2 linked regions of the Thiocapsa bogorovii genome follow. The protein of the gene in region 1 interacts with the protein of each later gene in a pairwise test. Links are inferred from orthologs where the notes say so. Each region holds a gene or a part of one and is shown on either strand. Other genes may lie near its edges. The genes, in order: aceE and LT988_RS21225.

Evidence for each region.
Region 2: the proteins of aceE (region 1) and LT988_RS21225 interact in binary tests that used the Escherichia coli proteins (3 or more experiments, as listed by UniProt). The link is inferred for Thiocapsa bogorovii from one-to-one orthologs.

Annotation. Positions count from the first base shown.
Region 1 is NZ_CP089309.1:5,088,947-5,104,388, forward strand. What follows is about bases 7,822-11,016. They hold aceE (pyruvate dehydrogenase (acetyl-transferring), homodimeric type), read right to left. Parts: upstream 10,677-11,016; coding sequence 8,022-10,676; downstream 7,822-8,021. Outside these bases: wrbA (NAD(P)H:quinone oxidoreductase), read right to left, coding at 1-32; LT988_RS22690 (thioredoxin family protein), read left to right, coding at 293-850; LT988_RS22695 (acylphosphatase), read left to right, coding at 909-1,199; cpdA (3',5'-cyclic-AMP phosphodiesterase), read right to left, coding at 1,242-2,108; LT988_RS22705 (rubrerythrin family protein), read left to right, coding at 2,320-2,739; LT988_RS22710 (hypothetical protein), read left to right, coding at 3,238-3,741; LT988_RS22715 (BPTI/Kunitz domain-containing protein), read left to right, coding at 3,738-4,019; lpdA (dihydrolipoyl dehydrogenase), read right to left, coding at 4,131-5,858; aceF (dihydrolipoyllysine-residue acetyltransferase), read right to left, coding at 6,070-7,812; LT988_RS22735 (cysteine-rich CWC family protein), read right to left, coding at 11,153-11,380; LT988_RS22740 (adenosylcobinamide amidohydrolase), read left to right, coding at 11,649-12,848; adenosylcobinamide-phosphate synthase CbiB, read left to right, coding at 12,839-13,804; LT988_RS22750 (tetratricopeptide repeat protein), read left to right, coding at 14,083-15,442. UniProt on the Escherichia coli protein: Component of the pyruvate dehydrogenase (PDH) complex, that catalyzes the overall conversion of pyruvate to acetyl-CoA and CO(2).
Region 2 is NZ_CP089309.1:4,771,791-4,786,993, reverse strand. What follows is about bases 7,123-10,078. They hold LT988_RS21225 (ATP-binding cassette domain-containing protein), read right to left. Parts: upstream 9,481-10,078; coding sequence 7,765-9,480; downstream 7,123-7,764. Other genes in these bases: LT988_RS21220 (efflux RND transporter periplasmic adaptor subunit), read right to left, coding at 9,506-10,078; LT988_RS21230 (ABC transporter permease), read right to left, coding at 7,123-7,763. Also shown: LT988_RS21265 (metallophosphoesterase family protein), read right to left, coding at 1-316; LT988_RS21260 (YwaF family protein), read left to right, coding at 934-1,668; LT988_RS21255 (hypothetical protein), read right to left, coding at 1,716-2,462; LT988_RS21250 (cobyric acid synthase), read right to left, coding at 2,606-4,102; threonine-phosphate decarboxylase CobD, read right to left, coding at 4,099-5,253; LT988_RS21240 (P-loop NTPase family protein), read left to right, coding at 5,281-5,544; LT988_RS21235 (ABC transporter permease), read right to left, coding at 5,521-6,630; more of LT988_RS21230, read right to left, coding at 6,636-7,122; more of LT988_RS21220, read right to left, coding at 10,079-10,639; LT988_RS21215 (hypothetical protein), read right to left, coding at 10,732-11,088; LT988_RS21210 (metal-dependent hydrolase), read right to left, coding at 11,238-12,014; LT988_RS21205 (MEKHLA domain-containing protein), read left to right, coding at 12,137-12,613; LT988_RS21200 (carbon-nitrogen hydrolase), read left to right, coding at 12,680-13,576; LT988_RS21195 (hypothetical protein), read right to left, coding at 13,912-14,403; LT988_RS21190 (DUF29 domain-containing protein), read right to left, coding at 14,396-14,860; LT988_RS21185 (hypothetical protein), read left to right, coding at 14,859-15,101; pbpC (penicillin-binding protein 1C), read right to left, coding at 15,178-15,203. UniProt on the Escherichia coli protein: Part of the ABC transporter complex YbhFSR that could be involved in efflux of cefoperazone. Probably responsible for energy coupling to the transport system.

The sequences.
Region 1 (15,442 bases):
CGACTGTAATAGAGGACGAGAATATAGCTCATAAACGATCGGTCTCCGAAAAGGCAGGTTCGGATGCGCAGACTCCGGGTCGGATCTGCGCTCGGCGTGATGTTGACCACGTGGGTCCGGGGTTAGTCTAAACCGCGTTCCCGATCGACACCGATGTTTTGTCGAATCCCCGTCGCGCAGCCGGAGCCGGGACGCGTCGCCATTGAACTGTCGAGCCGAAGTGGCGAGAATCAGGCGACGGCGCGCGCGCGTTCGCCCGGTGCCGGAAACCTTGCGAGGAGGCAAGACAAGAATGACTCAAACGCGTTCGCGTGTCCGTCGGCTACAGCTTCGACTGATGTTTATTCTGCTGGTTCTGCACGCGGTCTCGGTCGGCGCTGCAACCCGCGACCCGGCCCAATACTTCTTCGATTCGACCTTCGGTGATTTTGCCGAGGAGCTCCAGACGGCGAGAGACGAGGGCAAGAAGGGCGTCCTGCTGATGTTCGAGATGGACGAGTGTCCCTTCTGCCATCGTATGAAGACCACAGTGCTCAACCAGCCCGAGGTGCAGGACTACTTCAAAGAGCATTTCATGATCTTTCCGGTGGATATCGAGGGCGACGTCGAGATCCATGATTTCGCGGGTACCGCGATGCCGCAAAAGGATTTTGCGTTGAAGACCCATCGGGTCCGTGCGACGCCGGTGTTCGCCTTCTTCGACCTCGACGGTAATCTGGTGGCCAGGTACACCGGAGCCACGGGTGATGCGACCGAGTTCATGTGGCTCGGGGAGTATGTCGTTCAGGAACGCTATAAAGACATCACCTTCCCGGCCTACAAGCGCGAGCGCCAAGCCGCCGCCGAGTAAGCCTGCAATCCAAGCCACCGTTCGTGCAGTGCACAGGACCCGATCCGAGGAGCAGAGAATGGACGAGCGTCAAAGCGAGCAACACATCTGCTACCGCTGCCTCGTCGGCGGGCGGGTGCAGGGCGTGTTCTTCCGTGCGTCGGCCCGCGAGCAGGCGATGCGGCTGGGTGTGACCGGGTATGCGCGCAATCTCCCCGATGGGCGCGTGGAGTTGCTGGTTTGCGGGGAGGCGAATGCGGTCGGCCATCTGCGCGACTGGTTGCGCACGGGGCCGCCGGGTGCTGCGGTGACCGGGGTTGCTTGCGAGCCTTTGGACTTTCAGCAGTATCCGAGCTTCGCAATCGATTGACGGGCGATTTCTAAGGTCGATGCGTGACAGGCGTCGCGCGCGTCAATAACCGCCTGCCGTCCGATTGGCACGCTCCGGGTAGCCGTCGAGACGCACCACACGCGTCTCGAGTGCGCCGTCGGCAAGTAGTGCGAGCTCTCGGTACCCCGGCGCTTGGGTATCGATTGCGAATTGGGACCGGCGCGGCTCGAACTGAACGCAGGTCGATGGAGTTCCCAGAACACTATACCCGTCGATACGCCGTGCGAATTCCTGGTGGATATGACCGCACACGACGGCCCTGACCTGAGGGTGTCGATCGCAGATCGCGATCAGCTCTTCTCCGTCCTCGACCGAGAGCTCGTCCATCCAGTCGCTTCGGACAGGGATCGGATGCTGATGTAGAAAGATGACGGTGGGTGAGGGGTCCGGCGCGAGGACTTCGTCAAGCGCGGCGAGTCGAGCCCTGCCGATCCGCCCGCCTTCCAAGCCCGGCTCGGTCGAGTCGAGAAAGACGAGATTCCAGTCGGCGAGCTTACGCACGGCAACCGGCTCGACTGCTGCAGGTCCGAGCAGCTCTTCCATCAGAGGACGAGAGTCGTGGTTGCCGGGAATGCAGTAGTAGGGTAAGTCGGTGCGATCGAGCAGACGACGGAGCGAGCGATACCCTTCGCGCGACTCGTCGTGGACAAGATCGCCCGTGAGCACTAAGGCATCGGCTGGTGGGGAATGCGAGAGGGCGAGCTCCAACACCGCCTCGAAGCTGCGCCGCGTGGTCACCCCGAGCAGCTGCCCGTCGGGTTGGGCGAACAGATGCGGATCGGTCAACTGCAGAAGCGTACGCCGTTGCACGGTCTGCTCCGGGCGTGTTCCACCCGCCACGGGTGATGGGGCGAGGTCGAGTGTCCGTGAGCCGATGGACGCTGGCATAATCTGCTCCTTGGTGATCAGATTTAGGGTATAGCAGTTGCGCATGAGCGCGTTACCGAACCAGTTCACAGACTTGTCGAAGAGCGCCGTCGCCCATAAAAACAGACGATCGAGGTCATTGGAACAAACAATTTCTGAAATGGCGTCGAGGTGACTAAGGTTTTTGTGTAGGTTCAGCCAACCCCGTTCTTTCCATCGTGAGGAGATCGACATGGAGCTCAAGGGCAGCAAGACCGAAGCGAGTTTGAAGGAAGCCTTCGCAGGCGAGTCTCAGGCCAATCGCCGCTACCTCTACTTCGCCGCCAAGGCCGATGTCGAGGGCTACAACGACGTCGCGGCGGTCTTCCGTTCTACCGCCGAAGGCGAGACAGGCCATGCGCACGGCCACCTCGAATATCTCGAAGCGGTCGGGGATCCGGCCACCGGCTTGCCGATCGGCCCGACCGGCGACAATCTGCGTGCGGCCATCGCGGGCGAGACCCACGAATACACCGACATGTATCCCGGCATGGCAAAGACCGCGCGTGACGAAGGTTTCGACGAGGTCGCGGATTGGTTCGAGACGCTGGCCAAGGCCGAGCGCTCGCACGCCAACCGCTTCCAGAAGGCACTCGATAACCTCGACGCCTAAACCGAGTCCCCCGAGCAACCAGATCGGCTCGGCGGCATGATGTCCATGCTCGGCGCCAAGTACCGCGGCGTCGGGCGCGGCTTAGAGAAAGAGCGCTTCCCCCGACCTTTGTAGGGAGCGCGAACCGCATGTCGGGGCGACGTGAGTCGCCCCTTCTTGTTTTGAGCTGCGGCGTCGTCCGGATGTCGACGCTCGGGAATCAACTTCACGATTACCGAGACCGCCTCGGATCCCTTGTCTGCTTCGTCACCTCGTGCGGCGCAGCCGCGCACGCGTATAATCGCGCCGTGCCCTTCAGCGCTCCAGGCCGCGTTTTACCGGCGTCCACCAACGACGCCCCAGTAGCAACAGGCCAGATCCGCATGAGGTGGCTCGACCCACCTCGAGCTTTTTCCATTCTTTAGAAGACCGCGTCAGCTGAGACGCCTGTGAATGATTGCGACGCGGAGTCAGCGTGAGACGAGTGACGATTGCACCCGATGCGGCTTAAAGGACACGATGGAACGATTGCTTGAATGGATCAGCGCTCGGCGACCCTGTCGTCTCATCGAAGGCGAGCAGGGCGAGCCCTACCTCGAACGCTACTACCTCCTCGGCGCCTTCGGCTGGCATCTGTATCTGCACCGCTTCGTCGATTCGGATCCGGACCGCGGGCTTCACGACCACCCCTGGCGACACGCCGTGAGCTTGGTGCTCTCGGGCGGCTATGACGAGATCCGCGCACTCGACGGGGACCCGGAGCACATCCGGGCGCGCTTCTGCGCTCCGGGAAGATTCAACAGGCTGCGCGGCTCGGACTATCACCGGGTGGTTTTGCGTGCGGGCGTCCCGGCTTGGACGCTCTTTATGCATGGCCCGAGAGTCAAGGGCTGGGGATTTCGTCGAGGGGGCTCCGTCCAGGTGATGGCCAAGGACGGAAACGACTTTCGACATCGCGATTGGTGGAAACAGGCGCCGACGGGTGCGGAGATCCGTGGGACGGCGCGGATCCGGCCTCGATGAGGGCCGAGCGGCTCGTCCGGTTGCGCGTTCCGGTGCTCGTGATCCTCATGGCGAGTCTATCGGGATGTGGCGGTGCTTCCTCGGGAGGCGCACGCGAGGAGCTTCCCGTCGCCTGTCTCGTCAAACCCGACCCCGGCCCCTGCCGCTCCAATCAACGCGGGTTCTATTACGATTATCGAGACGATCGCTGCAAGGCATTCACCTACGGCGGTTGCGCGGGTCGGGTGCCGTTTCCCACCCTGAAGCACTGTTTGGACTTCTGCGGGGCAAAGCGGTGATCCTCGGGGCCGGTCACGTGAAAGGCGACATCGGTTATCCGTCATCGGTGATCGGCTCTTAGGCAATCTCCGGCATCGCTTCCCCGCGAGGCGACGATAAGTCGCCGACAGTCAGCGCCTCTTCGGCGGCAGCAGATCCGTGATCGACCCGTGCGCCATCTCGGCGGCGAGCCCGATGGTTTCGTTCAGGGTCGGATGCGGATGAATGGTCAGGCCGATGTCTTCCATGTCCGCGCCCATCTCAAGCGCCAGAACAGCCTCGCCGATCAGCTCGCCGGCGTTCGGGCCGACGATGCCTGCGCCCAGGATGCGCTTGGTCTCCGGATCGAAGAGCAGCTTGGTCAGACCCTCGTCGCGATGGATGCCGAGTGCGCGGCCGCTTGCGGCCCAAGGGAAGACGCCTTTCTCATAGGCGATGCCATTGGCCTTGGCATCGGTTTCTGTGAGGCCCATCCAGGCGACCTCGGGGTCGGTGTAGGCGACCGAGGGGATGGTCATGGGATCGAAGAGGGCCGGCATCCCGGCGATGACCTCGGCCGCGACCTTGGCTTCGTGGGTCGCCTTGTGGGCGAGCATCGGCCCGCCGACCACGTCGCCGATGGCGAAGATGTTCGGCACGTTCGTGCGCATGTGGGCATCGACCTTGATGAACCCGTGCTGATCGACCTTCACCCCCGCCGCCTCGGCGTTGACGAGCTTCCCGTTCGGGCGTCGGCCGATGGCGACCAGTACCTTGTCGTAGACCTCCTCGCCCGGTTTTTTGCCCTCGAACACAACCTTGATGCCTTCGGCCGTGGCGCTCATCTGCGCGACCTTCGTTTCGAGTCGGATGGTGCTGTAGCGCTTCTTGATGACCTTTTCGAGCGCGCGCACGAGGTCGATGTCCGCACCGGGCATCAACTGATCCTTCATCTCGACGACCTCGACGGTCGAGCCGAGTGCACTGTAGACGCTTGCCATCTCGAGTCCGATGATGCCGCCGCCGACGATGAGGAGGCGCTCGGGAATGTCTGCGATCTCGAGCGCGTCGGTGGAGTCCATGACACGCGGGTCGTCATGCGGAAACCCAGGGATCTTCATGGGCGCCGAGCCGCACGCGATGATGCAGTGGTCGAACAGGATCCGGACCGGACCACCGGGTTGGGCCACGGCGATCCGGTTGGGTGCTTCGAACCGACCGGTGCCCTGGATCACGTCGACTCGACGTTGCTTCGCCATGGTCGCGAGACCGCCGGTGAGCTTGGCGACCACCTGCTCCTTGCCCGTGCGCATCTTTTCGAGGTCGATCTCGGGCGCACCGAAGGTCACGCCCATGGTGCCCAGGGTCTTGACCTCTTCGAGGATGGCGGCGGTGTGCAGCAGCGCCTTCGAGGGAATACAGCCGACGTTCAGACAGACGCCGCCGAGTGTGTGGTAGCGTTCGATCAGCACGACCTTCTTGCCGAGGTCGGCGGCGCGAAAGGCGGCGGTGTAACCTCCGGGGCCGGCGCCGAGGACCACGACCTCCGTGACGATCTCCTGCGACGCGGCGGCAGCCGTGTTCGCGGACGCTTTCACCGGTTCGGAGGCGCCCGCAGCCTGTACCTCCTTGACCTCGAGCGTCACGATGAGTGTGCCTTCCGAGATTCGATCGCCCACCGCGACCTCGACCGTGCGCACGATCCCGGCACGCGGCGCCGGGATCTCCATGCTCGCCTTGTCGCTTTCGAGGGTGATCAGCGACGCCTCTTCGATCACAGGGTCACCCGGGGAGACCAAGACCTCGATGACCTCCACGTCCTCGAAGTCTCCGATGTCCGGTACCTTGACCTCGATGATGTCGCCGCTCTTGTCGTTCATGGTGTGATTCTTCTCTTGGGGCCGCAACGGCCGCGCGATGATGATGGCTCGATAGCGCCCAATCCTAGACGAAAGCGTGTCGCGAGGCGAAACCCTCGACCCTATTCACTGCATTGCGTTCGGGCGTCGCGCACGTGCGTGGGCCCCGGGTATCGACCGCGGGAGCCGAGGCGAGGCACAGGCAAACATGCCCCGCCTCCACGAGCCGGCCTCACAGCAGGAGCTGACGAAGATCTCCGAGCAGCTCCCCGAGCAGGCTGGTGAAGCGCGCCCCGTCGGCCCCGTCGACGACACGGTGATCGTAGGACAGGGACAGCGGGAGCATCAGGCGCGGCTCGAAGCTCTGGCCGTTCCACACCGGCTTGGTCGTCGCGCGCGAGACCCCGAGGATGGCGACCTCGGGCGCGTTCACGATCGGCGTGAAGGCGGTCCCGCCGATACCGCCGAGGCTGGAAATGGAGAAACACCCGCCTTGCATGTCGCCCGGCAGCAGCTTGCCGTTGCGCGCCTTGTCGCCGAGATCGGAGAGCTCCGCGGCCAGGGCATAGATGCCTTTCTTGTCGACATCGCGCACGACCGGGACGACCAGGCCCTGCGGCGTATCGACCGCCACACCGATATGGGTGAAGTGCTTGAGCACCAGACCCTCGCCGTCCGTTGTCAGCGAGGCCTTGAGGACGGGCATCCGGTTCAGGGCCGTCGCGACCGCCTTGAGGAGGAAGGGAACAAAGGTCAGCTTGATGCCCTTTTCGGTGGCCTGAGCCTTTTGCGCCTTGCGGAAGTCCTCGAGGGAGGTGATGTCTGCCTCGTCGAATTGCGTGACGTGCGGCACGGAAAGCCAGCAGCGGTGCAGATGTCGACCGCTGAGCTTCTTGATGCGCGACAGTTCGGTGACCTCGACCGGGCCGAACTTGGCGAAATCAATCTCGGGCGCGGCGGGCAAGGCGAAGGGCAGGGCGCCGCCGGCGGGCCCGCTCGGAGCACCTTGCGCGAGCGCGTGCTTGACGAAGCCCTGGACGTCGTCCTTGAGCACGCGACCCTTCGGCCCTGACCCCTTGACGAATTTCAGGTCGACGCCGAGCTCGCGAGCGAACCGTCTCACTGTGGGGCTCGCATGGGCCTTGCGGCCTTTGGCGATGGCTGCCATGTCCTCGGGGCGTGGCAGCACCGGCGCGGGTCGGCGCTCGGATTCACCGGGTGCGCGCTTCGCGTTCGATGACGGCCCCGGCGGTGCTTCGAGCTCTTCGGCCGTGTTCGCAGCCATCGGCGAGGCCGTTGCGATCGGCTCGCCGCTGTCGATCTCGCCGTCGGTGCGAAGCGTGAGGATGAGATCGCCCTGGTTGAGGGTATCTCCGACCTTGACGGCCAGCTCCTCGACGATACCTGCGTTTGGAGAAGGGATTTCCATCGTGGCCTTGTCGCTCTCGAGCGTGAGGAGCGACTGGTCGACCTCGATGCGATCTCCCGGAGCGATCAGGACCTCGACGACCGGGATGTCGGAAAAATCGCCGATATCGGGCAGGACCACGGAGATGGTCTCGCCGCTGCTCGGCCCATGCCGAGCAGTCGACTTCGGTAGCGGCGGCGACGCAGGAGCCGGGGAGGCCGCGCGAGACGTCAGGGGGGCGGCGAGCGGCTCGCCCGACCCGGCTTGCGCAGACCGCGTTTCGCCGGCTGCGTTCTCTTCGGGTGCCGCCTCCTCCGAGCCGGTACCATCTGTCTCGACGCTCATCAGGGGATCCCCCTGACTGACCCGGTCTCCGATCTTGACCTTCAACGCTTTGATCACCCCCGCCAGGGGCGAGGGGATCTCGATGGTCGCCTTGTCGCTTTCCAGGCTGAGGATCGATTGCTCGGCCTCGATCCGGTCGCCTGGCGCGACGAGGATCTCGATCACCTCGACGTCCGAGAAGTCCCCGATGTCCGGCAGCAGAATATCTTCGACGGTTGCCACGCTCTGTCCTCCCTAAACCGCGTCCGGGGCGATCACCACGGATCCCTGTGGTGGGCGGCCCTGGCTGAGCCGGGCGGTTCGGCCCGGACGCGGTTTAGCCATAGATTTTAGATGTCCTAAACCGCGTCGGCCGAGCGCTTCGTAGAACCTTGTATGTCGGTAGGTTCACCGAAGCAACGCGTGTCATGCCGGACGCGGTTTAGCGCGGTTCAGATCGTCACCGGGTTGGGTTTTTCCGGGTCGATACGGTATTTCCGAATGGCCTCGGAGACCGTCGCGGTCGGGATCTCGCCCTCGTCCGCCAATGCCTTGAGTGCGGCGACGACGATGTAGTAACGATTCACCTCGAAGAATTTTCGGAGCTGGCTGCGCATATCGCTCCGCCCGAAGCCGTCGGTCCCGAGCACCAGGTAATGGCGCGGGATGTAGGGGCGGATCTGATCGGCGTAGGTTCGGATATAGTCGGTGGCGGCAATGATCGGACCCTGGGTCCCGGCCAGCTGCTCCTCGACATACGTGGTTCGTTGGGGCTGGTCGGAGTGGAGCATGTTCCAGCGCTCCACATCGATGCCCTCGCGCCGCAGCTCGTTGAAGCTGGTGACGCTCCAGACATCGGCGCCGACGTTGAAGTCCTTGGCGAGCAGCTCGGCCGCGGCCAAGACCTCCCGCAGGATGGTCCCGGCGCCGAGCAACTGGACCCGGTGGGTATGCTCCTCGCCCTGATGAACCCGATACATGCCCTTGAGGATCCCGGCCTCGGCGCCCTCGGGCAGCGCCGGCTGAACGTAATTCTCGTTCATCGCCGTGACGTAGTAGAAGACGTTTTCCTTCTCCCGATACATGCGGCGCAAGCCATCCTGGACGATGACGGCGAGCTCGTAAGCGTAAGCCGGATCGTAAGCGACACAGTTCGGGATGGTCGCGGCGACCACCATGCTGTGGCCGTCCTGATGCTGCAAACCCTCGCCGGCGAGCGTGGTGCGTCCGGCGGTGCCGCCGATGAGGAAGCCGCGCGCCTGCATGTCGCCCGCCGCCCAGGCGAGATCCCCGATGCGCTGGAATCCGAACATCGAGTAGTAGATATAGAAGGGGATCATGCTCTGACCGTGGTTCGCGTAGGCGGTGGCCGCGGCGATCCAGGACGACATGGCTCCCGCCTCGTTGATGCCTTCCTGCAGGATCTGACCCTTCTTGTCCTCCCGGTAGTACATGACCTGATCGGCATCGACCGGCTCGTAGAGCTGTCCGATCGAGGAGTAGATGCCGAGCTGTCGGAACATGCCCTCCATGCCGAAGGTGCGTGCCTCGTCCGGAACAATGGGGACCAGGTACTTGCCGATCGCCTTGTCGCGTACCAGGATGGTGAGGATGCGCACCAGCGCCATGGTGGTCGACATCTCCTTGTCGCCGCTGCCTTCCAGGAGCGGCTTGAAGGCATCCAGCTCGGGGATCGGCAGCACGGCGGCCTCGTCGCGACGCGCCGGCAGGAAGCCGCCGAGCCGCTCTCGGGCCTCGTGCATATATTGCATCTCGGGGCTGTCCTGAGGTGGCTTGTAGAAGGGCGCGGCGCCGATCTGGTCGTCCGAGATCGGAATATTGAAGCGATCACGGAAGGCCTTGAGGTGCGTTTCACCCATCTTCTTCTGTGAGTGGGTGATGTTCATTCCCTCGCCGGCCACACCCATGCCGTAACCCTTGACCGTCTTGGCCAGGATGACCGTCGGCTTGCCGTTCATGCGCATGGCTGCGTCGTAGGCCGCGTAGACCTTGGCCGGGTCATGACCGCCGCGGTTCAGGCGCCAAATGTCCTCGTCGGTCATGTTGGCGACCATCTCCTTGAGCTCTGGGTACTTCCCGAAGAAATGCTCGCGGGTATAGGCGCCGCCCTTGGCCTTGTAGGCCTGGTAGTCGCCGTCGACACATTCTTCCATGCGCTTCAGGAGCAAACCCTGCTTGTCGCGCGCGAGCAAGGGGTCCCAGTAACTACCCCAGACGACCTTGACGACGTTCCAGCCGGCGCCGCGGAAGACCGCCTCCAGCTCCTGGATGATCTTGCCGTTGCCGCGCACCGGGCCGTCAAGACGTTGCAGGTTACAGTTGACCACGAACACCAGGTTGTCGAGACGCTCGCGCGCCGCAAGAGAGATGGCGCCCAGCGATTCGGGTTCGTCCATCTCGCCGTCGCCAAGGAAGGCCCAGACCTTACGCTCGCTCGTGTTGACCAACCCGCGATCGTTCAGATAGCGCATGAAGCGCGCCTGATAGATGGCCATCAGCGGACCCAACCCCATCGAGACGGTCGGGAACTGCCAGAAGTTGGGCATCAACCAAGGGTGCGGATACGAGGACAGGCCGTTGCCGTCGACCTCCTGGCGGAAGTTGTAGAGCTGCTCCTCGCTGATGCGTCCCTCCAGAAACGCGCGTGCATAGATGCCGGGCGCCGCATGGCCCTGGAAGAAGATGAGATCACCGCCGTGATCCTTGTCGCGCGCACGGAAGAAGTGGTTGTAGCCTACGTCGACGAGGGTGGCCGAGGAGGCGAAGCTCGAAATATGGCCGCCGAGCTCGGTCGAGAGCCGATTCGCTTGAACCACCATCGCCATCGCGTTCCAGCGCACGAAGGAGCGAATGCGCCGCTCCATCGCGCGATCGCCGGGGAAGCGTTCCTGCTGCTGCACCGGAATGGTGTTCACGTAGGCGGTGTTGGCGGTGAACGGGAGATAAGCCCCCGAGCGGCGCGCCTTGTCGATCAGTCGCTCAAGCAAAAAATGGGCGCGCTCGACGCCTTCGTTCTCGAGCACGGCATCGAGCGAATCGAGCCATTCCTGTGTCTCTTGGGGATCGATATCGGGCTTGTTGGTCATGATGTTTCCCGGAAGCGGTCGAAGCGGTCGGCACGGGCAAAGCGCGGATTATACCAGCGCTCCGAGTCTGCAATGCTAAGAATGTAGGTGGTCAATGCACGTCGGGACGGAGGCAGCCTCCAGCTTTCAGCCTTCAGTCTCCAGCCTCCAGCGATCAGCCGCCGGCCTTTCGGTGAGCGCGCCGCAAAGCGCCGGGGCGCCGGTGTAAAACCGCACGACTGTCTCGTACTGGATCCGGTTCGTGTGGAAACCCCGTCGGGCTCGCCCTGGACCTGCGGCGCCTGCTGGCCGTGTGAAGGGTCGTCGGCGCTCGCGATGCCGCCTTCAGATTCATCTATCCGGCGGCATGTCCGGGCTTTTCCCGGTGTCTTTTCGGTCCGTTGTTTGGGCCTTGATGGCGCCTTAAGTCGGGTCTCGGACGACGTCGCGTTGACGCGCGTATGTTGCGAAGTGCAGCCGCTGTCTCGTTCGAGGTTTCAATCGGCCGCTTGGCGATCGACGTCCGATGCGCCGCGCTCGCTGCACAAGCGGTTGACCTGCTCCAGACAGGTCACGCAAAGACAGTCCCGATACCGGTCTCCGAGGTATTCGAGCGCCTCCGCGGTAAGCACGACGCTCAGGCATCCGCATCGCTCGACCCGGTTTGCTTTGCATTCGAAGCTGGATCCGCAGCGCGGACAGGTCTTCATCTCGTGCTTGCCCATGCGCGTTGCTCTCGCTATCCGTGTTGGCGGGTGGATTGATCGACCGTCTTTTCGGTGTGGCCGAATGATGGGGCACAGAACCCGGTAGACGGATCCACTGATGCAGGTGATTTGCACACAACCAGAGTCTACACCCTCGCCGCGACACCTCGCAGACCCGTATGCGCCGTCTTCGTTGCAGCCGCGCCGTCGCTTGCGATAGCCTCGCGCGGCTGTCGCTCCGTCGCGCGATGGCCATCCATCCCCGTTTCCGTGATCGAGGTCCCGCATGTTGCTCGAAGAGACCGACCGTTACGCCCTGCATCGGCAGGGGCGCTATCTCGTCGTTGCCTTCGCGCGCCCGCATCGCGTGCTCGGCACCTGTCGGGTCAACGGCGGGATGTCCGAGTCGCTGACCCATCTCGCGAACCATCAGAGTTGCGAGGGCGTGGCCCATTTGGCGCGCTACGAGGCGGTCCTGGGTCTCGGAGCCCTGGACTATCACGCACGAAGCTGCTCAGAAGCCGGGCTTCCGCCCGAAACGACGGCCCTGATGGGGACCGCCGCCAACATGCAGTGCGCGGTGGTGGCGCACGCGAGTGCAGAGGATCTTCGCGCGACGGTGGTCGCCACCGCCGGGGTGACCGGCAACGCCGTTCGCGCGGGTGATCCGGCCGCTTGGCACGAGGAGGCCGAGGGCAGCCGTCCCGCTCGTCGCGGGCGTTCCGCGGAATCGGCCGATCAGCCCGGATCCGAGGGCGAGAACGTCCACGATCGACCGCCCGATGAGTCGGGCTCGGGGACCATCGTCACGCTGGTCCTGCTCAATCGGCCCTGTACGCCCGCATGCCTGGTTCGTGCGGCGACCATGGTCACGGAGGCGAAGAGCACGGCTCTGCTCGACCTGCGTATGCCCAGCTTGCAATCGCGAGGCCTCGCGACGGGCACCGGGACCGATCAGCTCGCCATCGCCGCCCCGTTGGTCCGCGCGGACGAATGGGAGCGTCACTGGGCGGGCGGTCACAACACGCTGGGCGCGTTGCTCGGGCGAGCGACGCACGACGCCGTCACCCGCTGTTTGCTGCTGCAGAACGGCATCGTTCCCGAGCTCAGGCGAACCGTCTGTGCGGCCTTGAGCCGTTTCGGTTGCGACGAGGCCGCGCTGCGGGCTTGCGCCGAGTCCGAGCTGGATGCGCCGGGCGCGGCGGTCTTCGCCGCGAATCTCCAGGCCATCGTCCATGATCCGCACAGCGCCGCCGCAGCCTATGGCCTAGCCGAGATCTTGGACCTGGTGCGCGCCGGGGTGCTGCACGCGGAGGTTGCGCGCGAGGCGATCCTAAACCAGGCGGCGTTGCTCGGAGCGGCCGTCGCCGTGAAACCCGAGCGGTTCGTCGCGCTGCGCAAGGAGCTGGTACCGCATCAAGGGTTGCCGGACGGACGCTTGGCCGCGCTCGCTGTCGTTCGGGGTTTCGCTCGCAAATGGGACTGACCGAGCATCTCGCACTCATCCTCGCGGCCTGTCTGCTGGACGTCTTGATCGGGGATCCCGTCTATCGTTTTCATCCGATTCGGATCATCGGGGCCTGGAGTCTCGCCTGTGAGCGCCTCTTGTTTGCCGTCGGGTTGAAGGGGCGGGCCGGCGGCGTCCTGCATTGGCTGCTGGTGGTCGGGGGCGCGTTGGCGGCCTGGTGGGGCGTTCGAGCCGGTCTCGGCGTGCTGCACCCGTGGGCGGCTTTTGGCTGGGATGTCTTCATCGCCTACAGCCTGATTTGTACCCGCGACCTCCTGGACCACGGACGCCGGGTGCTCGAAGCGCTCGACGATCTCCCGCAAGCCCGCGCGCGGCTGCGAATGCTGGTCGGTCGCGATACGGATCACTTGGAGCGCGACGGCATCGTACGTGCGACCGTCGAGAGCCTCTCCGAGAATCTGACCGACGGGGTTCTGACACCCCTGTGGGCGCTCTGTCTCTTCGGGCTGCCGGGTCTGATTCTGGTCAAGGCGGTGTCGAGTCTGGATTCGATGGTCGGCTACAAGAACGAACGCTACGGCCGGTTCGGCTGGGCCGCGGCGCGCTCCGACGATCTCGTGCATTGGCTCCCGGCACGGCTCTCGGTCCCCTTGATCGCGGCCGGGGCGGCACTGCTCAAGCTGCACCCGCGGCTGGCCTTCCGCGCCGCGCGCGACTATCACGCGATGCTCCCCAGTCCGAACTCAGGCTGGAGCGAGGCCGCCTGCGCCGGCGCGCTGCGGGTCAGGCTGGTCGGTCCGATTCGCTACGGAGGGGCTCTTGTTACCGAAGACTACATGGGTGATCCGGATTGGCCGGCCGATCTCGGGGGGGCGGACCTCGAGCGCGCGCTGCGTCTGATCCTCGTGGCCTGCTTCTTGGCGCTTCTCGTCGGGATGGCGGTTGCGCCGCTGCGAACGGTTCTGCCATGGTGAAGGTTCTGCGCGGCCGGTGACGTGAGCTGCCGGCGACCGGCTCGCTCGGAGCGCAATCTGTTCTAAACCGCGTCCAGAGCGAGATGCTCACTTTCGGGTGAGCTCGAAGTTTGATGCATCCATGGCCCTTAGCGGGGACGCGGTTTAAAATTTTCAGGTTTTTTAAGATTTTAAACCGCGCCGACTCCAACGGTCGTCAAGTCTGCCGGCGCCGATCCCATCCACAAACATCGCATACCGCGCTGGGCGCGGTTTAGTGTTCAGGTCTCGAGGTTCTCATGTCCAAAAAGTCCGCCAAGCCCAAGTCCAAGCCCGCGACGGGCGCCTCCGCCGTGCTGTCCAGTCAGCTCAAGGCGATCGAGCGTCTGATGGAGCGCCGGGACTACTCGACCGCAGCTCGCCGGCTGCGTGCCTTGATCGAGGCCCACCCGGATCAAAGCGGTCCCAGGCGCCTGCTCGTGGAGGCGCTGGAGAGTGGCCAGGGAAGCGGCGCTGCGGCCATCGCCGCCTTCGACTGGGCTGAGCGTCGACCAAAGAGCTTGCCTGCGCAGGAGATGCTCTTTCGGTACGCACTGCAGTTCGGGCATGTCATGTTGGCGGATCGCACCGCAGAGCGGCTGCGTGCGCTCGGTGCCGAGACGCGCGGGTTTCCGATGGCGCCCGCGATACGCGCGGATCTGCTGCGGCAGCCCGACGGGTCGAGCGCGACCGCCGAGCAGATGCTGCGCTTCGATATCGGAAAGCTCCATCTGGACGGGCATGATTTTGCCGGCGTGGTGCGTTGGCTGGACGGGGTCGATCTGACGCCGGCCAAGAACAATCGCGCGATGTCGCTGTTCCATCTCGATCGCATCGAGGATGCCCTGGCGGCCTTCCTGGCGTTTTGGAAGGAGGATCCGGACAACCTCTTCGCCTTGGGATGGGCAGCGCGCTTGCGACTCTATCAGGGTGACGAGACCGGCGCCCGACGCCTGACGACGCCCTTGGCCGCCGCGACGGCTCGCCGGGTCGAGGATGCCGTGCCCCAGCTCGATGCCCTGCTGCTGCTGGGCGAGGACAACGCCGCGTTGAGCGCCTTCGCCCGTGTCGAGCGGTCTGATTGGTTCGGTATCGGAGAGCCTCAGCAACAGGCCATGCTGAGCCATTTGGCCGCCTGCGCGGCGAGTCGGCTGGGCGAGGCAAAACGGGCGCGGGCGCTCTGCAAGGCATCGCTCGAGCGCGTGCCGAATTTCAAACCCGCCCTCGAGAGTCGCACCGTGATCGACGCCGCGGGCGATGCCCTGGCGTATCCGCCCGTGTTCGGTCTCGGACAGGCGTTGCCGCTGACCTGGCTGAACCGGATGCGTGATGCCGGGAACGACGCCTTTTCGCACCTCGCGAAGGTGACGGCCTCCAACGACTTTCTCGATGCACTCTATGTCGGCGGCGACGACGGCCTGCGCGGGCTGGTCGCCTTCATCCTCCAATACCGCGCCGAACAGGGCGATCCGGGCGCGGCCGAGCGTCTGAAACGATTTGCGCGCCTGCCGATCGGAACCAAGCAGACGCGCTTCGGGTTTCTTCGCACGCTCTACGACAAGGGTCTGCTGCCGCGCGACGAGCCGCTCGAGATGTGGGACGGCGAGCACGTCACGCAGG
Region 2 (15,203 bases), 320 kb from region 1 along the record:
CCAACTGGTCTTCCGTCCCGTTTTGCGCAACGTCACCGCCGAACAAAACAAAGTCGGGCAGCGGCGTCATCGCATTGACCTGTGCAACCGCATCCGCGAGTTGTTGGTCGAATTTATGATCGGGCATGCTGTAGAGATGCGCGTCACTGATGATTGCGAATCGGAAAGGCTCGACGCCGCGTTTTCCGGTTTGTGCGCGAACGATATCCACGACGCCGAGATTGATCCCGACTGCCTGCGCGACCAAGGTCGTTAAGCCGGCCTTGCCCGCGAACGACAGAAACTGCCTTCTGCTGTGATCTACAATGTCAGACATTGTTGTCTCCACCTCGTTGTTGGCGTCTTCTGAACAGCGCCGATAGTGATGTTTTAACGTTTCCAAGATCTATTCAACGCATCGACAGGGTAATGAACGGATTCTGTCCCAGCGAGGCGATGACGCAGGAGTCCGGCCCGCGACGATCCGTAGGGAATATCTATCGCTTTAGTCGTTATCACCTATCGTTATTATTGACGTGATTAGGATGTAGTGTCGACAGGAAAGCTGTCAAGAGTCCTACAAAAATATTTTTATCAGTAGCCTACGTTCTATTATTCCATCATATTAGTAAAATCGAATACGGTGGATCCGTTGATATCCGAGTGATGTTCAAGCCTGAGGTCGGGAATTCATCGACCGAGTTAAGGTCATTCAAGAACCACCGGAATTCGGAGGCTCGCCAGCGGCGATCGAGACGAATACGCTGTCGCTCGGGCGATTCAACGCCTTCCCCGAGGCGATCGGTCAATCGAAAGCGTCAGATTCGACCGGCGACTGCGCTATCATGCGCAATGGCCGCGGGAGGGCGAACGAAGACAGTCGCATCGAGAGTGAGCCATTGGGCGGGCGCGGACGCGAACACGTCTGTATTTTAGAGAGGACGAGCGATGAGCATGGCCGGTCCACTCATCCTTTTCGGGACTGCACATGTGAGCAGTGTGCTCCTGATCGCCGCGATCGGGATCACGCTACCGCTGCTGGCGCGCCGAGGACTGAGCTTGACAGGGCAGTATCGAATCGGGCTCTTGATTGCGGCCCTTTTGATCGCCCAGGAAGGCGTTCATATCTGGCTGCAGGTGAACCACTACGATCGGCTCTTGAGCAGCCTGCTCCCTCTGCATCTCTGCGGACTGTCGGTCCTGCTCACGGCATGGACCCTCGCGGCACGGTCGTATTCCGCCTACGAGATCGTCTATTTTTGGGCGTGGGGCGGGACCCTGCAGGCGCTCTTCACGCCGGATCTGGACAGGGGATTTCCGGACCCGGCTTTTATCGCTTTTTTTGTCGGGCATGGACTCGTCATCGTCGGCGTCCTCTATGCCACCTTGGTCTATCGGTTCAGACCGAGACTCGCGTCCATCTTCAAATCCCTTGGTGTTTTGCTGGTCGTGGTCGCCGTAGTGGCCCCCATCAACCTCTGGCTGGGGACCAACTATCTCTTTCTTTGCAGTAAGCCCGAGCAGGCGTCCCTGATGGATTTTCTCGGCCCTTGGCCTTGGTACATCCTGAGCCTTGCCGGACTGGCCCTGGTGTCGAGCTTCTTCTATTACCTGCCGTTTCTGATCGGGGATCTCGTCGCGGCGAGGTCGCGTGCGAAACGGCTGTCGCCGCCTTCACCGGACGCATGAATTGGGCCGCATCGCACGGATGAAGGGTCTGAAGCGAGATCCGGCCGTTAAACGGCGCACGGGGCGCGCGGAGACACCGGGGAAGGTACCGAACCGGGACGTTCGGCGAACATCGGTTCGAGCCACGCGCGCACGCCGGGGTTCAATCCGACCGCCGCCTCCACCGCGACGCCGCCTGCGGAATCGGGTAGACAGAATGGGATGCCCATCTGGGCCGCAGCAATCGCAATGCCGACCAATGCAGCGATCTCGGATCGTCCGCGGCAACGCAAGGCGTCATAGAAATCAAAGCACGCGATGGCATCGTGGAGGGACCAATCGGGACAGGGCAACTGGCGCACGGTATGCTCTCCATCCGCAGCCGTTATCGGGAGCTGCCATGCGGCCGCCGGGCACAACGACGGGGCCATGGCAATGAGACGCCCGACACCCGCAAGCTTGGCGCGCTCGGCCGCGTGGCGACCGGCGCTCAAGGCGACATCCAGGCCGTGCTTGTCGAGTTGATGGGGCACCCGACACGGCGGATCCTCGCCGCAGATCCATCGGCTCTCCGGTGCAAGGCCGCTCGAACCTGTCTCGGAACGGGAACCCCGCATTCGCAGGATCTCCAATTGAAGGTCGGTGTCGTCTTCGAGGTCCTTCAGGCGCCGCGCGACGGTGGGCAGGTTGTGCTCCACGACCTGCGCCTGGCCCTCGCCCGAGAAGGAGAGCGCGCTGCCTTCCGAATCGATCTCGACGAGCACGAAACGGGTACTTCGCGCGATCGAGATCACCGGATCGACAAGCAGCGGCATATCCGCTCGGGCTGCACCGAGCCGACTTGAACCGATATCACCGATCGGGCCTGACCGCTCGCGATGGCCGCAAGCATCATCGGATGGGTGCTGCCCCCATGGGAGATTGCGACGCGCCGCGGGAACGCTCAGCCAGCCCGGTTTCAAGGGGCTCCAGTCCCTCTGCCCGGCACCCAACCGCAAAGAATCCGCTCGAGGTGTCCGAGGTCGAGATGCTGCTCGAGGTTGTCGGCCAACCGCTCCAGGGCCGCCTCGCGGAGGGCACGATAGTCCAGGGTCTCGCGAACCGCGAGACCGGCCCAACTCAGCAGGGCCGATGCGGCAACGGGCGACTCGAAAAGTCCGTGCAGATAGGTCCCCAAGATCCGTCCGTCCTCCGAAACGGCACCGTCCGGGCGCTCGCCCTGCGGATCGTTCAGAAGCACGGCCGGACGCTCGAGCGCCGGACCGCTCGTCCGGCCGGCGTGGATCTCGTATCCCGTTACCGCGGCGTCCTCCAGCCGGAGCCTGCCGGAGACGTTGGCCAAGATCTTCTCGGGCATGAGCCGGGTTTCCAGATCCAACAAGCCGAGACCGGGTTCCTCACCCGGATCGCCTTCGAGACCCGAGGGATCCAGGATCCGGGTGCCGAGCATCTGAAAGCCGCCGCAGATCCCGATCACCCGGCCGCCGTAGCGCAGATGCCGTGCGATCACGGGCTCCCAGCCCTCGCGACGCAACCACTCAAGATCCGAGCGCACTGATTTCGATCCGGGCAGTATGATGAGATCCGCGGGGGGCGGAACCTCTCCGGCCGAGACATAGCGCAGGTCGACCTGAGGATGGAGCCGCAGCGGGTCGAGGTCGGTGTGGTTGCTGATGCGCGGCAGGCGCGGGACGATCACCCGCAGGGCGTCGCTCGGCTTGTCGGTCTGGCGCAACGCAACGGCATCCTCGGCCTCCAGATGCAACCCGTGCAGGTAGGGCAGGACACCGAGCACCGGCTTGCCGGTCTCGCGCTCGAGCCATTCCAGACCCGGCTGCAGGAGCGCAAGATCGCCTCGGAAACGATTGACGACGAATCCGACCACCCTCGACCGCTCGCTCGGCGCGAGCAACGCCAGCGTGCCGACCAGGTGAGCAAAGACCCCGCCGCGGTCGATGTCGGCGATCAGGATCACCGGACAGTCCACCGCCTCGGCGAACCCCATGTTGGCGATGTCGTGCTCGCGGAGATTGATCTCGGCCGGACTGCCCGCGCCCTCCACGACGATTCGATCGTAGGACGCTCCGAGCCGGCCGTGGGACTCCAGCACGGCAACGCGGGCGATGCGCTTGTAGTGGTGATAGGCGACGGCATCCATCGTGCCGACAGCCCGGCCCTGGATGATGACCTGGGCACCGCGGTCCGAATTGGGCTTGAGCAGGACCGGGTTCATGTCGATGGTCGGCGCGAGCCCGCAGGCCTGCGCCTGCACCGCTTGGGCCCGGCCAATCTCGCCGCCGTCGGCGGTCACCGCGCTGTTCAGGGCCATGTTCTGCGGCTTGAAGGGTGCGACCTTGACGCCGCGTCGGCTGAAGCAGCGGCAGAGACCGGCCACCAAAACACTCTTGCCCGCGTCCGAGGTCGTACCCTGGACCATGAGGGTCGCAGCGGTCATCTTGTCCCTCCGGGGACGAGGGCGGGCGGAGGGGCGACCGATGGAAAAGGCCGAATGTCCGCCGGAGTCTCGCCGACTGTCTGCCGGAACGCGTCCCCGGCCACGTCCGACGACAGACACCGCAACCCCGACTCGAGCCGAGCCCAACCCGTCTCGGCGCCCGGAAGACCGAAGCGAAGACTCGGCGGTGTCTCGAATCGCCGTACCCAGACTCCCATCCCCGCCAGTCGGTCCTGAATGTATCGAGCCTCTGCCGTGCGGACCCATTGAAACAGGTCGCTCCCGCCCGTCGGCGCAAGACCATAATCGGACAGCAGGGTGGCAAGCCGGACGGACGCGCGGCGCAGCGATGCACGGGTCGCCTCCTGCCACGGCGAATCGGCCAAGGCGAGCCGCGCGACATGGCGGGCCGGACCGCTCAGCGTCCAGGGTCCGAGCTGTGAGCGCAGCGCCTCGCGCAGATGGACCGCGCCGAGCACGAACCCGACCCGCACCCCGGCGAGCCCATAGAACTTGCCCAACGAACGCAGCACGATCAAACCGGGTCGATCGGTGAAAGGGGCCAGGCTGTCCTGCGGGGTCGTGTCCATGAAGGCCTCGTCGACGACAAGCCAGCCGCCCCGTGCGGCAAGCCGCGCATGCCAGTCGAGCAACCGACTCACCGGCCACGCGCGACCCGTCGGGTTGTTCGGGTTGATGACGATCAGAACGTCGAGGCTGTCCAGACCCGCGCCGGACTCTTTCCCCAGGTCTCCGTCATCGAGGCGGACGAGGCGATGGCCGGCGCGTTGCCAAGCCTGTGCATGCTCCTGATAGCCGACCATCGGCACCCCGACGCGTCCGGGGACCCGCAGTTTGGGCAAGGCCTGGATGGCGGCCTGCGAGCCGGCGACCGCGAGGAGACGGGGAGCGCCGTAACACCGCGCGGCCGCCTCCTCCAATCCATCATCCTCTTCGGGCAGCCGTGACCAGGCGGTACCGGGCACCTCGGGCACGGGCCAGCCATCGGGATTGATCCCGGTCGAGAGATCCAACCAATCCTGAACGGGGATGCCGTAGCGTGCCGCGGCCTCGCGCAGACGTCCACCGTGCTCCAGCGCCGGTGACGTCGGAGCGAGCAATCCGGAGGTATGTGAGCGACGCGCATTCATCGCGTCAATCTGCCAGCGGGGTCGTTTTTGTGCAAGCGCACACGCTGCCGACATTTTCATCTGCTCGACGAGCCCAGCAACGGACTCGACGAGGAGACCCGGGGGCGCCTGGTGAGGATCCTCGGCGTCCTCCCGCAGGCACTGGTCCTGATCTCGCACGACGCCCGCTTCAGGCGTCAGGTCACCAGCCATCAATACCGCCTGCACAACGGCGCGATCGGCCCGCTCGAGCCGCATGACCCGAGGCGCCGGGATTCTGATCGGCCCTCAGGCCATGCGATGCCTGAATAACCACCCGGCCGCGGCGAGCGTTAGGACGGCGATGACCGCCAGCGGCCACATCTGACCGATCAGAAGCTCGAATCCGGCACCTTCGAGAAAGACGCTGCGCAGGATCACCAGGTAATACCGCAGCGGGTCGCCAAGAGTGAGGATCTGCACCGCCTCGGGCATGTTCGCGATGGGTGTGGCGAAACCCGAGAGGATGACCGCCGGAACCAAGAAGAGGAAGGCCCCGAGGAGCGCCTGTTGAAGGGTCGCAGCCAAGGAGGAGATCATGAGCCCCACCCCGACGGCGGCCAGCACGAACAGCAGAATCCCGGCATAGAGCACGTCGAGACCGCCGACCAAGGGCACCCGGAACCAGAACACCGCGATGGTCACGACCAAGGACGCCTCCAGGACGCCGATCACCAGGCCCGGCGTCGCCTTGCCGATCAGGATCTCGATCGGCCGCAATGGCGTCACGAGGAGTTGATCGAAGGTCCCCTGCTCGCGCTCGCGCGCAACCGAAAGCGCCGTGACCATCATGGTCACCACCAGGGTCAGGATCCCCACCAATCCGGAGACGAAGAACCAGCGACTCTCGAGATTGGGGTTGTACCAGGCCCGCGTGATCAGAGTCACCGGCAGGCCCTGCAAGCCCCGGGCGAGAATCCAGTCCCGATTGAAATCCGCGATGATTCGGCTGACGTCGTTCTGAAGGATCTGAGCCGTGTTGGAGTTGCGCCCGTCGATCAAGATCTGCACCGGGGCAGGCGTGCCCGCCAGCAGATCGGCCGTGAAGCGCGGCCCGATCTGGATGACCAACAGGACCTTGCGCGCATCGATCCACTCGGCGATCTGCCCTTGCCGCGTGATCCGACCGACCGCGCGAAAGCTTGGCGCACCCTCGAAGCGCGCCGCCAGATCGCGCGCCGCGAAGCCCCCGTCGCGATCGTAGATGGCGTAGGTGGCGTCGTTGAGATCGAACGACGCCGCATAGCCGAATACCAGCAACTGGATCAGCGGCGGCACCACGACCACCAGCCGACTGCGCTTATCCTTGAAGAGGACAAGAAACTCCTTGATGGCCAGCGCGAGGATGCGAGCGAGCATGGCGACTACTCGATGCGCTTGCGCAGCAGGCGACGGCTCAGTCCGAGGAAGAAGGCCGCCATCAAGGCGAGCGCCGCGGCGTTGGGCAGGATCAGCGTCCAGATGTCCCCGGCGAGAAAGAGGCTCTGTAGGATGGCCACGAAGTAGCGCGCGGCGACGATGTGGGTAATCGCCTGGACCACGGGCGGCATACTGCCGATATCGAACAGGAAGCCCGAGAGCAGGAAGGCCGGCAAAAAGGTCGTGATGATCGCGATCATCCCGGCGACGAATTGATTGCGCGTCACGATCGAGATCAGCAGCCCCATGCCCAGCGCAGCGAGCAGGAAGAGGGTCGAGCAGATCGCCAAGATCCAAAAGGACCCACGCATCGGCACCTCGAACAGAAACAGGGCCATGATCACGGACAGCACCATCCCGCCCATCCCCAGGACAAAATAGGGCAGCAACTTCCCGATCAGGATCTCCTCGATGGTTACGGGCGTGACCATCAGCGCCTCCAAGGTGCCGCGCTCCCATTCGCGCGCGAAGACCAGCGCGGTCAACAGGGCACCCACCAGGGTCATATTGACCACCAGCAACCCCGGGACGAGATAGTTGCGACTGGCCAACTCCGGATTAAACCAGATGCGGATCACCGGCTCGACGGCCACCGGCAGCGGGATCCGGCGCGCCTGCGCCTCGCGTTCCAGCCAGCTTGACCAGACCCCTTGCACATAGCCCTCGAGCAGTCGGGCAGAGTTGGCGTCCGTGCCGCTGACGATGACCTGGATCGGCGCGTCGCGATCGCCTTTCAGACGTTGGGCGAAATCTCCGTCGAGCACGACGATCCCGCTCACCGCATGGGTCCGCAAGGCGGCACGCCCCTCCTGGAGCGTCGGATAGAGGCGGGGCACGAAGTAGACCGATTGCTGAAAGGCGCCGAGAAAGGATTGCGTCTCCGCGCTCGGTTGCTCGATCACTAGACCGATCGGGACATGCTTGGAGTCCAACGAGACCCCGTAGCCGAAGAGCAGCAGCAAGAACACGGGCAAGACAAAAGCAATCGCGAGACTGGATGGATCGCGCAGGATCTGCAGCGACTCCTTGCGCAACAAGCCGCGCAGACGCAGGGCTCGTGGTCGGGCGCCCATGTCAGGCGTGCGCCTCGATCAAGGTGATGAAGGCCTGCTCGAGGTCCGGTTGCGGTACCTCGGGCGTCGCCGCCCGGGCCTTGATCTCGCTCGGTGTGCCCAAGGCCAACACCTCTCCCGCCGCCATGACGGCCAGACGATCGCAATACTCGGCCTCTTCCATGAAGTGCGTGGTCACCAGGACGGTGACCCCGCCCTCGGCCAAGGCGTTGATCCGCGACCAGAACTCGCGACGCGCAAGCGGGTCCACACCGGACGTCGGCTCGTCGAGAAAGAGGATATCCGGCTCGTGCATCAGCGCGGCGGCCATCGCCAGACGCTGTTTGTAGCCCAGCGGCAGGGACCCGCTCTCCGCCCCGGCGAGTTCCGCGAGCCCGAAGGCATCCAGCGCCCAGGCGACCCGGTCGCGGGCGCTCGCGCCGCGCAGGCCATAGGCCCGCGCGAAGAAATTCAGATTCTGCATGGCCGACAGGTTGGTGTAGAGCGAGAACCGCTGCGACATGTAACCGACGCGCGCCCGTGCCTCGGCCGGTGCATGCCGTAGATCGACCCCGGCCACCCGTGCCCGCCCTTCGCTGGGCGGAAGCAGACCGCAGAGCATCCGGAAGGTGGTCGTCTTCCCGGCGCCGTTGGCGCCGAGCAGGCCGAAGACCTCTCCGGCATGCACCGCGACGCTCAAGCCATCGACGGCAACGAAGTCGCCGAACCGTCGGGTGAGTCCCTCGGTGACGATCGCATCGCCCGAGAAACGCGACACCGCCGTTTTGATCTCGGGCAGCTCGATCTTGTCGCGACCCTGGCTCAGCAAGGCGACGAAGCCATCCTCGAAGCGCGGCTCCACGGGTTCCCACCGGACCGGATCATCGGCGGTATCGGCCACGGCGGGCCGCGCGCCCTCGGCCATGACCACGCGCACCGCATCGCCCTGGAGGACGGCATCCAGCACCCCGGGCAGGGCGGCCAGACGCGCCTGAAGGCGCCGCCGTCCGGCGGGCGCACCCTTGACACGGAAGGTGCGGCCGCGCAACGGTGCGCTGAACCGGCCGGGCGGTCCCTGATCGATGACGCGTCCCTGATGGATGAGGACGACCTGAGCGCAACGTTGCGCCTCGTCGAGATAGGCCGTGGAGAGCAGCAGGCTCATCCCCTCCTCCGCCACCAGCCGATCGACGATCGCCCACAGCTCTCGGCGCGAGACCGGATCGACGCCGACCGTCGGCTCGTCGAGCAAGAGCAGACGTGGCGGATTCACGAGCGTGCAGGCCAAACCCAGCTTCTGTTTCATGCCGCCCGAGAGCTGTCCGGCCAGACGAGCCCCGAACGGACCGAGGCCCGTCATCTCCATCAGGCGCGCGTGCCGGGCGGGACGATCCGCGGCAGGCACACCCTGGAGGTCGGCGTAGAGGTCGAGGTTCTCGCGGACACTCAAGTCTTCGTAGAGCCCGAAGCGCTGGGGCATGTACCCGATCCTGGACTGAACCGCGAGTGCATCGCCGGTCGCATCCAGACCCAAGACCTCGATGCGGCCGCCATCCGGAGCGAGCAATCCCGACGCCAGGCGCATGAAGGTGGTCTTGCCCGCACCGTCGGGACCGATCAGCCCGGTCACCACACCGGGCTTCACTTCAAGGCTGACGCCGTCCAGCGCACGGATACGGCGAGCGCCGACGAAGAAGCTCTTGCGGACATCCAGGGCGCGCAATGGGCAATCGGACATGGGTCGGATCCGGGTCGTCCGGCCCTCAGGGCCGCCCCGACGGGATGGGCGCGTCGGCTGCCCCCGACGCGTCCGGTGACTCGACTGGGCTCGACCCGGACGTGGACCCGGACGCGGGACCGGTCGAGTCGGCATCCGACCCGGGCACGCACCCCGGCGAGGCCATCGGCTCGCGCGTCAGGTCGATCTCGACCGTCACCGGCATCCCCTGGCGCAGCTCGCCGGCCGGATTGCAGACATAGATGCGGGCCTGGTAGACCAGATCGGCGCGCAGCTCGGTGGTCTGGACCGTCTTGGGTGTGAACTCGGCGCTCGGCGAGATATAGCCGACCCATCCCGAATAGGACCGTCCGGGGAAGCTGTCGCTGAACACCTGCGCGGGTTGACCCTGTCGCACGCGCCCCAGGTCCGGCTCGGCGAGATAAACCCGGGCCCACAAGGGCTCGTTCAGGGCGATGGTGTAGACCGGGCGATCGGGCGAGGCCATGTCACCGGGCTCGAGGATCCGATTCTGCACCACTCCTGGACCCGACGCGAGGAGGGTGGCGTATGCCAGGTTCAGATCCGCCTCGTCGAGGGCAGCCTCCAAGGCCGCAAGGGTGGCGCGGGCGCGGGCGATGTCCTCCGCGCGACTGCCCGCCAAGGCGAGATCCAAGGCGGCGCGCGCGGCCTCGGCCCGGGCCTCGGCGGCCTCGGACTCGGTGCGCGCGTTGTCGTACTCCTGCGGCGAGGCCATCTTACGATCGGCCATTCCTTTGGTGCGCTCGGCATGGCGTTTGGCGTTGGCGGCCTCGGTGCGCGCGGCCTCCACGTCGGCGCGCAGCTTCTCGATCTCCTCGCGACGCGGACCCGAGATGAGCTTATCGAGCTCGGCGCGCTGGGCCTCGACCTCGGCACTCGCGACCTCGCGGGCCAACGCGAGGCGCCGAGCGTCCAGGCCCGCGAGGACCTGCCCTGCCTCCACCCGCGCGCCCTCGGAAACCGGCATGGTTTGGATCCGTCCGCTGACCTCGAAGGCCAGGTTGACCAGGCGCACGTCGATGTTTCCGTAAAGCGTCAGACGGTCCGAGTCATCCGCGGGGGCATGTTCGACCCGGTACAGGAGATAACCGCCGACGGCGAGTGCAAGAACGACAATCGGTATCAGGATCTTCTTCATCAAGGACATCCCGGCAGAAGCCGTCGGCGAGTCGGTCTCGGGCGGACCGCGGCGCGTCCGAGACCCGAACCGCAACGCACATCAGAAGGCGCTCATTCGGTCTGCTTCGACTCCAACCCGATCGGGCTGTATTGGATCCGTACGGCCATCCAGAAGGCGTAAGCTCCAAGGACCATCAGGAACCCGAGGATATCGAGCACGGATAAGACCCGCTCGCGGTCGACGACGAACCAGATCGCAGCCAAAACCAGCCCCGTGAAAAGGATCCCCATGACGTAAAGCGGTGCAAGGCCGAGCCGCATGCCTTCCAGGTTCCGGTGGATCTTCTGCTCGCGGTTCTCCGCTGCGGCGCGCTCGCGGGCGCCGATCACGGCACGTCGATGTGTCAACGCCTGATAGACCAACCAGGCACCCATGAGAAGACAGACAGCTCCGAGATAATATTTCATCGCGTGGTCACCTCGATCTTCTATCCAAGACAAAGGTCTCGGCACCGCGCCGAGCCGCAGGAGATGCTACTCGCGACCAGGGGAGCCAACAAGCCAACAACATCCACCCGGCGCTCCGCCCGGCGGTCCACCCGAATTGCGCCGAGCCGTCACAGGTGAGCAGCCCCCGTGCGGATCCAATCGATCAGTGACTGCAGAAGCAGACCGGTTCCGTCGACCACGCCCCCGAGCGCCTCGACCATACGGTTGGCGAGAACGACGGCCACCCGCGGCAGGCCTTCCGCCGGAAGCAAACCCCAGTCGAGCGCAGGCGCGAACCACGCCAACGCAACGACGACGGCCAGCATCCCGAGGCTGCTCCGAGGATCGGCAAGACTGAAGGGCTTGAGCGCGGTTCCGAACGACCGCTTCACCCGACTGTTCAGCAGATCGACGCTGTAAAGCTCGTCCAGGACGAGGTGCGTCAGGTAGCCGATCCCGACCATGAGACCGGCAACCCAGGCTGCTTCCGCAGACCGCTCCATCATCCAGTAGGCGATGTTGACGGTGGCCAGAGCCGCCGCCGCGATCCCGAGCCAGGAATGCCAAATGCCGCGGTGAACCGTCACCCGCGCGAAGAGCTCGAAGATCAGATAGCGCACGCAGAGAAAGACGCCGACCCAGATGAGCGCGACCTCCAGCGGAAGAAACCGACCGATCAGCGGGAGCGTCATCGCGAAGGCGACCGCAACCCCGAGCACATTGAAGAAGGCACGCACGGGCTTGGAGGCATCGGCATCGATGTCCGGAAGGAGACTCCCGGCGACACCCAGTGCAAAATAGCCGAGCGTTGCGCCCTGCTCGACCAGTCCGGCGCCATGTAAGCCGAGCACGGCGGCAACGCTGACGAAGATGCCGCCGTTGAGATGGGTCTGGAAATTGGCCATGCGCGCTCGTGGATCCGGGAACAGAGGGGTCTGATTGCCGACCCCGAATCCCGCAGAGACTAACAGGGCGGAGGCTCAAACGGTGAGCCTGCCCCTTCGAATTTCGACAGGATGATCAGGTCATGCCCTTCCCCCACCCCGACCCGTCCAATGACTTCCTCTGCGACCATGCCCGACTCCTGCGCACGAGCTATCGACGCCTCACAGGCCGCGATCTGATCGACCCCGGTTTGGACGACCGCGAGGCCGCACGGTGCCTGTTCGAGGCGCCTTTTGCGCTCCTGTCGCACACGGCCGATCCGGATCCGATCCTGACCTACGGCAACCGACGGGTTCTGGATCTGTTCGAGCTCGACTGGGAGCAGCTCACGCGGATGCCCTCGCGCTTCACCGCCGAGGCACCGGATCGGGAGGAGCGTGCACGCCTGCTCGCGCAGGTGAACGCCCACGGCTTCATCGACGATTACAGCGGGGTGCGCGTATCCTCGAGCGGCCGGCGGTTTCGCATCGATGGAGCCGTCGTTTGGAATCTGATCGATCAAGAGGGACGGCTTCAAGGACAGGCGGCGACCTTTGCATCCGTGCATCCGCTGGCTTGACCGTCCCCTGCGCGTCGCGTTCGGTCAGTCACACATCTGGATCCATCGTTTTCGGAGGTCGGCGTCATGTCGGGGTCCCCGTTCACCATCGCACTCGTGCAGGAAACCGATTACGGAAGCGTCGCGGCGAATCTCGATGCCTGCGAGCGGGGAATCCTCGAGGCCGTCGCGAGTGGTGCGCGTCTCGTTCTGCTCCAGGAGCTCCACAACAGCGCTTACTTCTGCCAGACCGAAGACCCGGCCAACTTCGATCTCGCCGAGCCGATCCCGGGCCCGAGCACCGCACGCCTCGGCGCTTTGGCGGGCGAGCTCGGCGTGGTCATTGTCGCCTCGCTGTTCGAGCGCCGCGCCCCGGGGCTCTATCACAACACGGCCGTGGTTTTGGACAGCGACGGACGGCTCGCCGGCGTCTATCGCAAGATGCACATCCCCGAGGATCCGGGCTACTACGAGAAGTTCTATTTCACGCCCGGCGACCTCGGCTTCGAGCCGATCGACACCTCGGTCGGACGCCTGGGCGTCTTGGTGTGTTGGGATCAATGGTATCCGGAGGCCGCCCGTCTGATGGCGTTGGCAGGGGCGGAGATCCTGCTTTACCCGACCGCGATCGGCTGGGACCCCAACGACGGGCCGGACGAGCAAGTGCGCCAGCGCGAGGCATGGGTCGGGATCCAGCGCAGTCACGCGATCGCGAATGCCCTGCCTGTCGCGGCCTGCAATCGGGTCGGATTCGAGCCCGACCCGAGTGGCGCGACGGCCGGCGCACGGTTTTGGGGTCATTCCTTCGTCTGCGGTCCCCAAGGCGAGATGCTCGCACAGGCCGGCGATCAGAATCCGCAGATCCTGCTTGCGCAGATCGACCCGGCCCGCACCGAGCAAGTTCGCCGTCTCTGGCCCTTCCTGCGCGACCGCCGCATCGACGCCTACGGCGACCTGACCCGCCGCTATCGGGACCGGTCGTAACGATCAAGAAACAAGGTGAACACCTTGATCTACGGGTAGGCTGGGGTGAGCAGAGCGAACCCCGGCATCCCCGGCGTCGGCGCCCTGCCAGGTTTCGCAATCTCACCCCGGCGATGCAGGTCTTGCCGAGCCGTGCAAGGCACAACCAACCGTCGTCGCAAGTGGTGCTTCCTATCGTCAGCACAACCTACGGGTATCGAGTCGTCTAGACACCGTCTTATTTTGACCGTGCCGATCCGAAAAACGAAAAAACGCTTGGATCGCGTCTCCAACCACCTGTCAAGGCGACCAGTCCAATCCCGCACGCGAACGACTCAGGAAACCCCGAACGCGACTCAATCCCTCCGCGTCTCGAATCGAAACGGCGCCGCCGAGATCCCCTCGGCCGTGTGAACCAACACCCGCGCCTCCCACTCCATGCGCGCCCGCACGCACACCGGCAAGGTCCCCTGCCCTTCGTAAAGGCCCGGCCCGACCGACTCCAGGCCAGTGCGGTTGTACCCCATGTTCATGTCCACACCGGCGAAATCGACCTCCACCGCACGAACCTCGAAGCCGGTCGTCTGCACGAGAAGCCGCAACGGCGTCACGACCGGGATAGTCTGCGGCTCGATCGCAAAGCGCACGCTCTCCCCGCCGGCAAACCGCGCATCACAGGGTCCGGCGCGCAGATCGCAGCTCGGATCAAGCTGTGCGACCTCGGCCAGCGTTGGGTTCAGCAGAGGCCAGGCTTTGTAGACGGCCACCGCGACAACGGCAACGAGCAGCAGGACGGCGATGACCCAGAGCAGGGCCGTGGTCCGTCGCGGCGAGGAGGTGTCAGACACGTCGGGGCACATCGTTTGCTTCGGGGCCAGGAAAAAATGAAGGATCGAGGACCTGCTCCCCGCCATAGGGACAATCCTGCGGGAAATCGCTCTCGTCCATCCCGGTTTCATCGGCCGCCCAGCGAACTGCGCTGTCGTAGGCATCGACGAGCAGGTCAAGCAGACGAGGCTTCAGGCTCGGGCTGTCGTCCAGGAGTTTGGCGACCTGCTTGCGCTGTTCGATCAAGGTCCGCTGCCAGCTCTTCGAGCGTTGTTCCGGCTGGTGCTCCCATTTCAGGAGATGAACGAGCAACACCACGAGACGATGCTCCAAGGCTCGGCGCTCACTCTTGCCCATCGACTCCACTTCCTCCGCGAGATGCAGCGCGTCGATCTCGGCATAGCGCCCTTCTCGCAACAGGCGGGCTGTTTGCATGGACCAGTCGTACAAATCCTGATCGTAAAGCGTTTGAGACATGATGACGGGCTCCGGGATTGGCGCCAACCTCGGCGAGTGTTGCGGTGCAGAGATTCCGAAACCGTCGGATATCAATGAGGTCGTCGTTGTCGTCATCGTGGTCGCATCGATCGTCGATGACGACAACGGCGTTGTTCATAGTACCGGCCGTAGTGTGGACGAGCGCAAGCAAAGTCCACCGAATCCCGCGACGGCGCTGGTGGACTGCGCTTCGCTTGTCCACCCTACAGCGCTAGTCTGAAGTGTGATGGTGAATCTTGCTGAATGCCAGTGCGCCGCGCAAGGGCAATGCTCATCCGCGAAAAAGGGACATCCGATCATTGTAGAAAGACATTCACCCTCG